4 regions of the Lysinibacillus sp. 10T31 genome follow, and region 1 is predicted to be linked to each of the others. Evidence: riboswitches for the same ligand, from Rfam matches in the RefSeq annotation. Region 1 holds a riboswitch; each other region holds the start of a gene.
What was found. Region 1 has a riboswitch for S-adenosylmethionine ahead of AC1DCY_RS17455 (hypothetical protein). Riboswitches for the same ligand answer to the same signal wherever they lie in the genome.

Region 2: linked by a shared signal. The riboswitch ahead of AC1DCY_RS14905 (bifunctional homocysteine S-methyltransferase/methylenetetrahydrofolate reductase) and the one ahead of AC1DCY_RS17455 (hypothetical protein) in region 1 are both predicted to bind S-adenosylmethionine.
Region 3: linked by a shared signal. The riboswitch ahead of AC1DCY_RS05260 (methionine ABC transporter ATP-binding protein) and the one ahead of AC1DCY_RS17455 (hypothetical protein) in region 1 are both predicted to bind S-adenosylmethionine.
Region 4: linked by a shared signal. The riboswitch ahead of metA (homoserine O-acetyltransferase MetA) and the one ahead of AC1DCY_RS17455 (hypothetical protein) in region 1 are both predicted to bind S-adenosylmethionine.

What each region holds. Positions count from the first base shown of each region.
Region 1 is NZ_JBFTHS010000030.1:37,157-40,316, forward strand. Features, by position in the region: gene AC1DCY_RS17445 (gamma carbonic anhydrase) at 1-166, shown strand, start outside; gene metK (methionine adenosyltransferase) at 358-1,554, opposite strand; gene AC1DCY_RS17455 (hypothetical protein) at 1,631-1,897, opposite strand; SAM riboswitch class I at 2,034-2,152, opposite strand; gene AC1DCY_RS17460 (hypothetical protein) at 2,275-2,400, shown strand; gene pckA (phosphoenolpyruvate carboxykinase (ATP)) at 3,068-3,160, shown strand, end outside.
Region 2 is NZ_JBFTHS010000023.1:48,308-51,467, reverse strand. Features, by position in the region: gene AC1DCY_RS14905 (bifunctional homocysteine S-methyltransferase/methylenetetrahydrofolate reductase) at 1-1,542, opposite strand, end outside; SAM riboswitch class I at 1,863-1,961, opposite strand; gene AC1DCY_RS14900 (protoporphyrinogen oxidase) at 2,087-3,160, opposite strand, start outside.
Region 3 is NZ_JBFTHS010000006.1:79,573-82,732, reverse strand. Features, by position in the region: gene gcvH (glycine cleavage system protein GcvH) at 1-379, shown strand, start outside; gene AC1DCY_RS05270 (toprim domain-containing protein) at 566-907, shown strand; gene AC1DCY_RS05265 (thioredoxin family protein) at 924-1,226, shown strand; SAM riboswitch class I at 1,291-1,395, shown strand; gene AC1DCY_RS05260 (methionine ABC transporter ATP-binding protein) at 1,592-2,620, shown strand; gene AC1DCY_RS05255 (methionine ABC transporter permease) at 2,610-3,160, shown strand, end outside.
Region 4 is NZ_JBFTHS010000005.1:55,943-59,102, forward strand. Features, by position in the region: gene AC1DCY_RS04405 (hypothetical protein) at 82-261, shown strand; gene AC1DCY_RS04410 (hypothetical protein) at 412-975, shown strand; SAM riboswitch class I at 1,206-1,316, shown strand; gene metA (homoserine O-acetyltransferase MetA) at 1,460-2,395, shown strand; gene AC1DCY_RS04420 (GerAB/ArcD/ProY family transporter) at 2,473-3,160, opposite strand, start outside.

The sequences.
Region 1 (3,160 bases):
TCTTGTACCTCCAGGCAAAGTCATTCCTCCAAATAGCTTAGCACTAGGCCGTCCTGCAAAGGTTGTAAGAGAATTAAATGAAGAAGATAAAGAAGATATGGAACGCATCATACGTGAATATGTAGAGAAAGGTCAATACTATAAATCTCTTCAACCAAAAAATTAATAGCTATTTCAACTAAATCAAAGCAGCTCCACGTCTGCTTGGGCAACCGAGCCATCCATGATTAGGATTAGGAGCTTATTTTTTTTCGTTAAAAAAACAGCGAAAGGGGCTTTTAAATTTTTTGAGCCCCTTTCAGTAATATAGTATTTTAAAATATTTTCCTAGCTACTTTATCACTTTAGCTGAATAGTTTATAAACCTGCTTTTTCTTTTAATGCATCAGCTTTGTCTGTTTGTTCCCACGGTACATTTAAATCAGTACGACCGAAGTGACCATATGCTGCAGTTTGCTTATAGATAGGACGACGCAGGTTAAGCATTTTAATAATCCCCGCTGGGCGTAGATCAAATAGCTCGCGTACCCATTTTACAATTTCACTTTCTGTAACTTTTCCTGTCCCAAATGTATCAACAGCAATAGATACAGGTTGAGCAACACCAATCGCATAAGCTAGTTGTACTTCAGCTCGATCTGCTAAACCAGCTGCTACGATATTTTTTGCCACATAGCGTGCTGCATATGCCGCTGAACGGTCTACCTTAGTTGCATCCTTACCTGAGAAAGCACCTCCACCATGACGTGCATAGCCACCGTATGTATCAACGATGATTTTACGTCCAGTTAGACCAGCATCCCCTTTAGGACCACCAATTACGAATCGGCCAGTTGGGTTGATGAAATATTTAGTATCGGCATCTAGTAATTCACTTGGAACAACTGGAGCAATAACGAATTCTTTTAAGTCTGCTTGAATTTGCTCAAGTGTAGCTTCTTCATCATGCTGTGTTGAAATTACAATCGTATCAACGCGTACTGGTACATTGTTTTCATCATATTCAACCGTTACTTGCGTTTTTCCATCTGGACGTAAATATGCTAGTTCACCAGATTTACGTACTTCCGTTAAACGACGAGCTAATTTATGCGCTAAACTAATTGGTAATGGCATAAGCTCTGGCGTTTCGTTACATGCATAACCGAACATTAAACCTTGGTCACCTGCACCAATTGCTTCAATGTCAGCGTCTGTCATAGAGCCTTCACGCGCCTCTAATGCTTGGTCTACACCTTGAGCAATATCAGGTGATTGCTCGCCAATAGCAACAAGTACTGCTAGGTTTTCAGCATCAAAGCCGTATTTCCCACGTGTATAACCGATTTCTGCTACAGTATCACGAACGATACCTTTAATATCTACATAAGTAGAAGTAGTAATTTCTCCTGCTACTAATGCTAAGCCTGTTGTTACTGTTGTTTCACACGCTACACGCGCATTTGGATCTTCTGCTAAAATAGCATCTAAAATGGCATCCGAGATTTGGTCACAAATTTTGTCTGGATGTCCTTCTGTTACACTCTCTGATGTAAACAGTCGACGGTTTGTCATTTGATTTTCCTCCTATTACTTTTACAAATAATATTTGCGAATTAATACGGTACTCATTACCCATGTCAAGTTCACCCTAAGGATTGAACTCCCAAGCCGTTGTTGCTGTCGCTACGTTTGCACTACGCTTTCTCACAATAAAACCAACTGTTGCTTTCGCTACGTTTGCACTACGCTTTCGCACAATAAAAACAACTGTTGCTGTCGCTACGTTTGCACTACGCTTTCGCACAATAAAAACAACTGTTGCTGTCGCTACGTTTGCACTACGCTTTCGCACAATCAAAACAACTGTTGCTGTCGTTGCACTTACGCAGAAATAAACAGCTGCTGCTTTTAACACGAGGATTTCGAAAGATCCGTCATTATAATAAGGAAAGGACTATATACTTACCTTTAATTCGTTTTTAACAATAAAAAAATCCTTTTCTCACGCTTACTTAACATGAGGAAAGGAATAATGACTTCGTAACCTTTCACTCTTATCGTTCAAGGGGTTCCCCCTTGCATCAGGTTGGCACCAACGCATGTCGTGAAATAGTTCATGCAGGTTGCCGGGTTTCACAGGGCCTGACCCTCCACCAGCTCGGGATAAGAGTATCCGTTCAATATCTCATAATACGTAAAAGGTCGAACGTTGTCAAATATTTTTAATCTTTCAGCGAGTGTCCAAACACCGCTGAAATAATAGAGGAACTCAGTCTAAGAACGCCACGTCCTGTGGCAATTTATCTGCGCGAAAGCGAAGCGTCAGCAACACGGTTTTATCTGTGCGAAAGCGAAGCGTCAGCAACACGGTTTTATCTGTGCGAAAGCGAAGCGACAGCAACAACAACACACGACTGAGAGACCAACATCGTGCTGTTGCCGCTGCCGCTTCGTTAGCACTGCGCTGTCGCACAAAAAAATCTGCCGCTACGCTTTCAAGCAAAAAACATCTACAGGCCTAAGCACAAAGCCGATTCCGGACGCAACTATGCCGAAGCATAATCGATTGTATTCATATAAAAAAAGTATGGAATTTATCAAGAAACTGATTTGGATTATGCTGTAAATTAAAACAAAATAATCCCTACTCTCCACCTCACATCATGTGTTAACATATGTGTAACCCTTTACAGCACATTTTGTAGCGAAAGCAAAGCGTCAGCTACAGAACATGTGGTGGATGAATATGATTGTAGCCCCTTTTCAGTCGAAGACAAGCTCCAACTAATAAAAAAACAAGCTAAAACTTCACATCCTGTGCGAACCTCATGTTAGCCAAAAGCTTCAAAACACAATTTTGCTGTGTCGAAAGTGAATGTGTGATCACTTATAATAAATAGGGTAATAAGCATTATCAAAACGAATTAATTTACTTTTTGTCGTTTTCTTGAAAAGTAATAAAATCTGAAAAATAATTTCTGAATTAGTATAGATTATTTAAGCAATTGTGTTATACTATTTTTGAAATTAAGAAAATCTCCCCCAGACACAAGGGAATACTATAAAAAAGGATGGTATTTAATCGATGAATTCAGTAGAAATTGCAAACGAACTGAAGGAATTATTAAACGGCGGTAACATTAATGTTCAACTTTCAGTACCACAATTAGCTGAAAAA
Region 2 (3,160 bases), on a different contig from region 1:
TTCTAAATGCTTTGTCGCCTCGTAAATTTCCACGATTTTTTCCTTTGTGTAAACAGGCTGTGAAATAAAATAATCTGCCCCATGTTCAATTTTCTTTTCTAATCGAGAGACAGCTCTATCTAGTACACGTACATTGGGATTAAACGCAGCCGCTACAGAGAAATTTGCCTTTTTACGAAGTGGTTTCCCTGAGAACGATACACCTTCATTTAACTGTTTTATTAATTGGATTAGCTCCATAGAAGATACGTCGTAAACGCTAGTTGCTCCTGGGAAATCGCCTACCTTTGTCGGATCTCCAGTAACTGCTAAAATATCATGAATCCCTAGTGCATTTAATCCCATTAAATGTGATTGAAGACCAATTAAATTACGATCTCGGCATGTTATATGTGTCAACGGGCGTACCCCGTGTGTTTCTTTCAGCAAGGCTCCCATTGCGACATTACTAATCCTTGGAGAAGCGAGTGAATTATCTGCCATCATGACTACATCCGCGCCCGCTTCATATATTTTTTTTGCTCCTTCAATAAAGCCTTCAATTTCTAAATGTCTTGGTGTATCTAACTCTACAATAACTGAGCGTTCACGTTTTACTTTTTCATGTAATGGCTCATAATTTGCTGGCTCTGCCTCACGGACAATCTCTACTTTTTCTGGCTTTGCATACTTTTCCTCAACCGGGGATAGCTCCTCTAAGTACTTTTTCGCTGCAGCAATATGCTTTGGTGTCGTACCACAACAGCCACCAATTAAACGTACCCCCTGATCACGAAGCTCTACAGCTGCTCGACCAAAATAATCTGCCTCCGACTCATAAACGACACGCCCATCCTCCAAATCAAGAAGAGAGGCGTTCGGATACGCTGACATAAATGCCTTCTCAGGAAGCTCTACACCTTCAAATGCTTGTATAGTATGGTGAGGGCCTAAGCGGCAGTTAACACCTACGATATCAGCACCTAACGATTCAAGTTTATGTAAGGCGTTATTTAAGCTCATTCCATTTTGCAAAATTCCGGGTTCGTGCATAGAAACTTGAGCAATAATCGGTAATTTCGTTTTAGCTCGTAGCATTGTTAAAGTCGCTGCTAGCTCTTCAAAATCATAATAAGTTTCAAGTAAAAGACCATCTGGATTTCCTGCCAGTAAAACAGTTGCCTGCTCATCAACGGTTGCTAAAATTTCCTCTAACGTTGCGTCACTTTTACGAATGCCACGGATCCCCCCAATAGTACCTAAAACAAATTGTCCACCATCTGCCGCTGCTCGTTTTGCAATTGTTATAGCGGCTTCATTAAATTGCTGTACACGAGATTCCAATCCATAGCGGGCTAATTTTATGGCATTAGCCCCGTAAGTATTCGTCTGAATAATATCAGCACCAGCTGCAATATATTCTCTATGAATCTTTTCAATTAATTCAGGTCTCTGTACATTCATTTCCTCATGACAGTACTCCAAGCCATAGCCGTATAAAACCGTACCAATTGCACCATCTGCTGTAAGAACATGCGTTTTTAACCTTTCAAGCAATCCCATAAAACTAACCTCTCTTCCTTTTTCTATCAATTATGCCTCGCAATAATTGCGTCCGGAATCGGCTTTGTGCTTAGGCCTGCACGAGGGCCACGATGTCGGTCATTTCGGTAATGCCACAGGACGTGGCATTTTTACCGATGCAGGTCAGTTAGCCGTTATCACATGGATGCGATGATTTTTAGGCTAACATCCTCTAAGAACTCCTTTCCGATTCCGTGACATACGCCGGAGGCTTTAACTTCTTTCAGCTGAAAGAAGTTAAAATAAAAAAGCCTTCTTTCATAAAAAAAGAAGGCTTTTACGTTTCGTAATTGTTTTCCTTCTCATCTTCGACACACGGTCTTCTGGATTTAGCACCTGACAATAAGTTGGTTGCTGAAGCTTCATAGGGCCAGTCCCTCTGCTTCTCTTGATAAGAATTTAGTATGAATTTTTTAAATAATTAAAAGAATCATATCGTTTACGAACGATAGAGTCAAGACTATTTCACTGAACGAAGGATAATTTTTACGAAATTTATAATATTTTGATTTATATCAAACAATTACGATAGCTTTTCTACAAGCTCCTGACCAATTTTTTTACCATTTTGAATACATGCACCTATGCCTACTCCAAAATAAGAGCATCCCGCTATTGATAAATTTGGATAGTTTTTCTCGAGCTCTCGTAAGAGACCTTGCAACGCTTCACGATGTGCCAAGTCGTACTTCGGCATCTGGTCGATCCATTTTGTTACGTCAACAACAGTTGGTTTTTCCTCAATCCCCAAGCTTTTTCTTACATCCTCTAGAGCAACAGCTGCTAACTCTTCATCTGTCATCATACGCAATCTCTCATACTCAGGGTTAATGCTCTTATAAAAAAGTCGCACCAGTAATTTCCCTTCTGCTGAGGTGTGTTTCCACTTGCGACTTGTCCACGTTGCTGCATTACATATAACATCCGAATTATGTGACACAATATAGCCTGTTCCATCTGCTGGTAATCTATTATCGGGTACATCAAATCCTAAATAAATCGTAATGGCGGATGCAGTATTAAATTGTTCAAAATAACAGTTCAAAGATTCATCCTGCAATAAGCTTTGTACCGCTTCATTTGGCAGTGCCAATACAACATGATTCGCTTCAATCATTTTACCGTTTGCTAACGTAACAGCGTATAGATTCTCCTGCTTTTTAACACTAGTAGTGGCAATCCCTTTTATAATTTCTACATCCGTTAACGTTTCTTCAAGTCGATCAATTAGTGAAGATAAACCATTTTTAAATGAAATAAATTTTTTATTGGCGGCTTTCACAAATTGTTCCCTGTTTGCATCGAAGCCTTTAATAATACTACCGTAATCGTTTTTGTAATCGATTAAGTACGGTAAAGTAGAAGCAATTGAAAGTTGATTTAAATCTCCAGAATATACACCTGCAAGTACAGGCGCTATTTGGTTTTGAACAAGCTCCTCGCCTAAATAATACGTTAAAAATTCCCCAATCGAGCTTTCCTTTGTAAATCTTTCATTTGGCATTGTTAAATCCTTTAATGCTTCTTTTTTACCTTCCTCTGATACAAGCGTGCTTTCCTCAAGAGATTGTAAGCTCATAGGAATTCCGAATGTTGA
Region 3 (3,160 bases), on a different contig from region 1:
GAGCACACCTAAAGACTTACGTTACTCTGAAGAGCACGAATGGGTAAAAGTAGAAGATGGTAAAGTACGTATCGGTATTTCTCATTTCGCACAAGCTGAACTTGGAGATATCGTTTTCGTTGAACTTCCACAAGTTGGCGACGAAATCAAAACTGATGATCCATTCGGTAGCGTAGAATCTGTTAAAACAGTTTCTGAATTATACGCACCAATCTCAGGTACAGTAGTTGAAGTAAATGCAGATTTAGAAGATAGCCCAGAATTCGTTAACGAATCACCATATGAAAAAGCATGGATGATCGTTGTAGAGCCTGCTGATGCTTCAGAAATTGAAAAGCTTATGACAGCTGAGCAATACGAAGAAATGATTGCTGAATAAGACAAGCCTGAAATAGAAAAACGTCGGAAACTACCGACGTTTTTTATTATCTTCAACCATCCTGCCACTATAGCTGGTAAGGTAAATACAAGTATATTCCCTTATTAATAGGTATCTAACTGTATCGACGACAAGGTTTATTGATATAATGAATTATAAGGGATATGTCTAAATGGGGGTGGCGTGATGTTCGATGGAAAATGCTTAATTGTCGAAGGCCGATCGGATAAACTTCAAATCGAACCTATTTTAAATGAAGACGTAAAAATACTTTGTACAAATGGTACAATTGGTGTGCATCAATTAGAAGAGCTACTCGATCCATATGAGGGTTGTGAGCTTTATACATTTTTTGATGCAGATACATCGGGTAATAAGCTAAGGGCATTAATGGACAGACATTATCCAGAGGCTGAGCATTTACGTACGATGCCAACGTATAAGGAAGTTGAGACAACTCCGAGGAAAGTGTTAGCGACGATATTGCTTCGTGCACATTTCTCAATCCATAATGAATATATTTTGTAAGGTTGCGTGAAAAAAGATGGAAGAATGGTCAAAAGAGCAGTGGGACGCGGCTGTCCAATCCGGTGAAAAGGCTGCCTTTTATTTATATACGCCAATGTGTGGGACGTGTGCAGTTGCATCGAAAATGATGATGGTTGTTGAGCAATTGCTGCCACAGTTAAAGATTGGTAAAGCGAATATAAATTTTATAGAGCAAATAGCTTATGATAATAAAATCGAAAGTGTACCATGTTTACTCGTATGTGAAGGCGGAGAAGTGACAGAAAAGGTTTATGCCTTTCAATCCGTACCATATTTATACGAATTGTTAAAAAACTAATTGACTGAATATTAATCGCATGGTAAAGTAACAAATATATTAAAAAAACAATAAATATATCGAACTCTTATAAAGAGCGGCGGAGGGAAGTGCCCTATGAAGCCCGGCAACCATCACAATTGTGAAAAGGTGCCAAATCACCCAAAGATTTATCTTTGACAGATGAGAGAACGGTTTAGCGTATAAGTTACGTGACCCCTTCTACTTGTCTATAAGTGAAGGGGTTTTTTAATTCTTTCAGCGGGTTTCCAAACACCTGTACCTGTCGCTACGCTTTCGCGCAATAAACATTTGTTGGCCTAAAGCCTCCGGACGCAATTATACCGAGGCATAATTGATATGAAATGAGAAAAGGAGAATTCGCTATGATCAATCTTCAAAATATTACGAAGAAATACAAAACCGCGAATGGCGAATTAACAGCAGTCAAAGACGTCAATCTTTCTATTAATAAAGGTGAAATTTTTGGCATTATCGGCTATAGTGGCGCTGGTAAAAGTACAATGATTCGCTTGTTAAACGGTTTAGAAAAGCCTACATCAGGTACGGTGACGGTTAACAATCAGGAATTTTCATCCATAAAGGGGCYGAAGCTCAGGGATGCTAGACAAAAAGTCAGTATGATTTTCCAGCATTTCAATTTACTTTGGTCTAGAACTGTTGCAGAAAACATCGCTTTCCCACTAGAAATCGCAGGCGTTCCAAAGGCAAAACGTGAAGCACGTGTGAAAGAATTGATTACACTAGTTGGCTTGGAAGGACGCGCAGAAGCATATCCATCACAACTATCAGGGGGACAAAAGCAACGTGTAGGTATCGCTCGTGCACTTGCTAATAATCCAGAGGTATTGTTATGTGATGAGGCCACATCCGCACTCGATCCGGAGACAACAGATTCTATCCTTGATCTACTTGTCGATATTAACGAACGATTAGGTCTAACGATTGTGTTAATCACACATGAAATGCACGTTATTCGTAAAATTTGTCATCGTGTAGCGGTTATGGAAGCTGGAGAAATTGTAGAACGTGGTGAAGTATTACAAGTATTCCAAGCTCCACAAGCAGCCATTACGAAAAAATTTGTTTCTCAAATTACAGATACGAAGGAAACACAGGAAACTGTGACACAAATTAAAGCAAATTACCCTAATGGACAACTTGTTAAGCTAATCTTTGTAGGAGAAAAAACAGAGCAGCCTGTCATTTCACATCTTGTGAAACAGTTTGATGTAGAAGTAAGTATTGTACATGGTAATATTTCGCAAACGAAAAATGGAGCGTACGGTACACTTATTGTGCAAATTGATGGCTCAGAGGCAAATGTTGCTGCTGCACTTAGCTACTTAAATACAGTCGAAGTACAAACGGAGGTGATTGCAAATGCTAACTAGTCTTTTTCCGAATGTCGACTGGGAAAAAATGTGGGACGCTACGTATGAAACATTGTATATGACAACAATTTCTACGGTCATCACATTTATACTTGGATTAGTGATTGGAATCTTATTATTTTTATCAAGTCCCAACCAACTATGGGCCAATAAAATTGTGAACTTTTTAACAGGATCAATCGTTAACATTTTCCGTTCGATTCCATTTATCGTATTGATTATCTTATTAATTCCATTTACGAAATTTTTACTTGGCACAATTCGTGGCGCAGATGCTGCTTTACCAGCCTTAATTATTGGAGCTTCCCCATTCTATGCACGAATGGTATTAATTGCCTTACGCGAAATTGATAAAGGTGTTATTGAAGCAGCTCGTTCAATGGGTGCTAAAACGTCAACGATTATTTGGAAAGTATTAATTCCAGAATCGTTACCAGCGCTTATTTCTGGTATTACTGTAACGGCTGTAGCACTTGTCGGCTATACTGCGATGGCAGGTATTATCGGTGCAGGTGGTCTAGGAAACTTAGCATTCTTAGA
Region 4 (3,160 bases), on a different contig from region 1:
ATTCTTAGTTGTCATTCTTCAATTAGTTCTCTCATAAATATCATAAATAGGTAATTTTAGGTTAAGAAATGAGGCGTGTTGATGAGTAAGAAAATGAAGCAGTTCGGAGATAGCAAAGTTAAAATCATTCCAACAGTAAAGGAGATTGTTTACAAAACGCCTGTAACAGAAGGAGAATTAAAGGAAGCAGAAGAGAATAGAAAGAATATAGAAGATATGATAGTGGACATGTTCGTTAATTATATTAAAAAGAATAATTAGTAGGGTGTACTTTTGGGTACGCCTTTTTTGTTTGTAATATTACTTCTTAAATAAATCAATTTTCACACGTCTATAAAAAATAGGTATTCCCTTACAATTATATCATTGGTAATATATAACTGTAACTAGTGAAAATAGGAGTGTTGTGAAGTGAGGAAAATTAAATGGTTATCTCTAATTATTGGAATTATAATGATTCTATCAGCATGTGTTAAGGATGAATCTGTGAAGGGTGATGTTAATAATGTATCAGAAACTGAACCTAATGAGAAAATTGAAGTAGCACAAAAAGAAATGGAAGAAGAGGTTATTGACCCACAACCTAAAAATGATTTAAGTGCAGAAGTTGATATAATTATGAAAGATTTCAATATCATCTTGGTTGAGCATCAAGAAAACTTGATTGAATATTTGTTAGGCACTTCCAATTTACCATTAGAGGATTATCAAATGAAAGAGTTACTCGAAACTGGTGAATCAGTTGAAGAAAGTATGAATAGTATCAAATTAAATACTATTACTGAAGGAGATAAAAAGATTGCATACCTATTTGAGGAACTGAAAAAATACCAAGATATAAGGTTTCAAGCACTTAAAAAGTATATAGATGAACCTAATGATTATGACTTAGAAATTATTAAGGCTAATACAGTTTTAGCTTCTGATATTGCATTAAAGATGATTGACATTAGAGCAAAAGGAATTGAAGAATGACAGGGTACTCTCTTTTGATAGGTGGCTTTTTTATTTGTAAATGCTATACACTTCTTTTTTTCAGAAGTATGAGTTATAATCAAAATTACATAGACTTTATAAGAAGTGGAATAAACTAACAAGTAAATGTATTACTCCCAAACATAATGACATGCATGATTAATAACAAAATATTCTATGTATTATTGATATTCTTAATTGTTCATGTTACAATTCTTTTTAATTAAATAATCTTATCATGAGAAGTTGAGGGATTTGGCCCGATGACGCTTCAGCAACCTCTAACAAAAGTTAGAAAGGTGCTAATTCCAGCAAAGGATTTGTCCTTTGAGAGATAAGAGTGAACGTGGAAAAATCCTTCTCATTCTATCTCATATGGAATGAGGGGGATTTTTTAATTTTATCGTTTGATATTTGAGCTTTACACAGGGCCCGTGCATTGATTGATTTTAACAGAGAGAAACAAAAGAGAGGGGAATGCAAGATGCCAATTAATATTCCGAAAAACTTACCAGCTGGAGAACATTTACGTGAGGAAAAAATCTTCGTAATGGAAGAGGATAGAGCAAAAACACAACAAATCCGTCCGTTAAATATATTAATTTTTAATTTAATGCCGGAAAAAGAAAAAACGGAGCTGCAATTACTACGTTTATTAGGTAATACACCGTTACAAGTAAATATTACCTTTTTAAATACAGCTACGCATGAATCGAAAAATGTTAGTAAATCACATTTACAGTTATTTTACACGACCTTCAATCAAATTCGTCATCGCCGCTATGACGGCATGATTATTACGGGTGCACCAGTAGAGAAAATGGCATTTGAAGACGTAAACTACTGGCAGGAAATTTCAGAAATTATGGATTGGTCCAAGGCAAACGTAACATCTGTTTTACATATATGTTGGGGTGCTCAGGCAGCGTTATACCATCATTACGGTATCGGTAAAGTTGCGCTTCCAGCTAAATGCTCAGGTGTATATTCTCATGTCATTACGGATTTAACAGTGGATTTAGTACGTGGCTTTAGCGATTCATTTACAGCACCACATTCACGTTATACATCCGTATCAATTGATGAAGTACTTAACCATCCTGATTTACGATTACTATCTTTTTCAGAAGATGCTGGTGTTTTCATAGTGCAATCTAAGGATAATAAAAACATTATGATTACTGGCCATCTGGAATATGATGCGACTACTTTAGCTGATGAGTATAGTCGTGATGTTGCGAAAGGATTAGATATTGAGGTACCAGTCAATTACTTCCCACATGATAATCCAGCAAATGAACCGATAAATACGTGGCGTGCCCATACACATTTATTATTCTCGAATTGGTTGAACTACTATGTTTACCAAGAAACACCATACGAATGGGATTTCGTTGATCAAATTGAATATCATATTTAAAACTGCTTAATAACATTTATAAAGAAAAATGATGACCTTGATTTTTCAGGGTCATCTTTTTTTAAGCCATTATGCTGTTAATTTTCTGATGAATTTTTATTTTTATCAATGTTTGGAGTATTGCCGGAATCGCTATCATTTTGTGTAGTATTGCTGTTATTATCACTCTGAGTAGAATTATCGTTATTACTAGTACTTTTACTTTGAGAAGCATTTCCGGCATTGTTGTTACTTTCATTTTGAGTAGAGTTATCGTTAATGTTGTTACTTTCATTTTGAGTAGAGTTATCATTAATGTTGCTATTTTCATTTTGAGTAGAGTTATTGTAATTACTATTACTTTCATTTTGAGAAGTATTTCCGGCATTGTTGCTACTTTCATTTTGAGTACAATTATTGTTATTACTATTACTTGCATTTTGAGAAGTATTACCGGCATTGCTACTACTGTCACTTTGAGTAGAATTATCGTTATTACTACTACTTGTACTTTGAGAAGCATTTCCGGTATTATCTCTACTTTCATTTTGAGTAAAACTATCGTTATTACTATTACTTACATTTTGAGAAGTATTACCGGCATTGCTACTACTTTCACTCTGTGAAGAATTATCGTTATAACTACTACTTGTACTTTGAGAAGTATTGCCGGAATTGCTGCTACTTTCATTTTGAGAACAATTATTGTTATTACTATTATTTGCATTTTGAGAAGCATTTCCGCCATTACTGCTACTATCACTCTGAGTAGAACTATCGTTATTA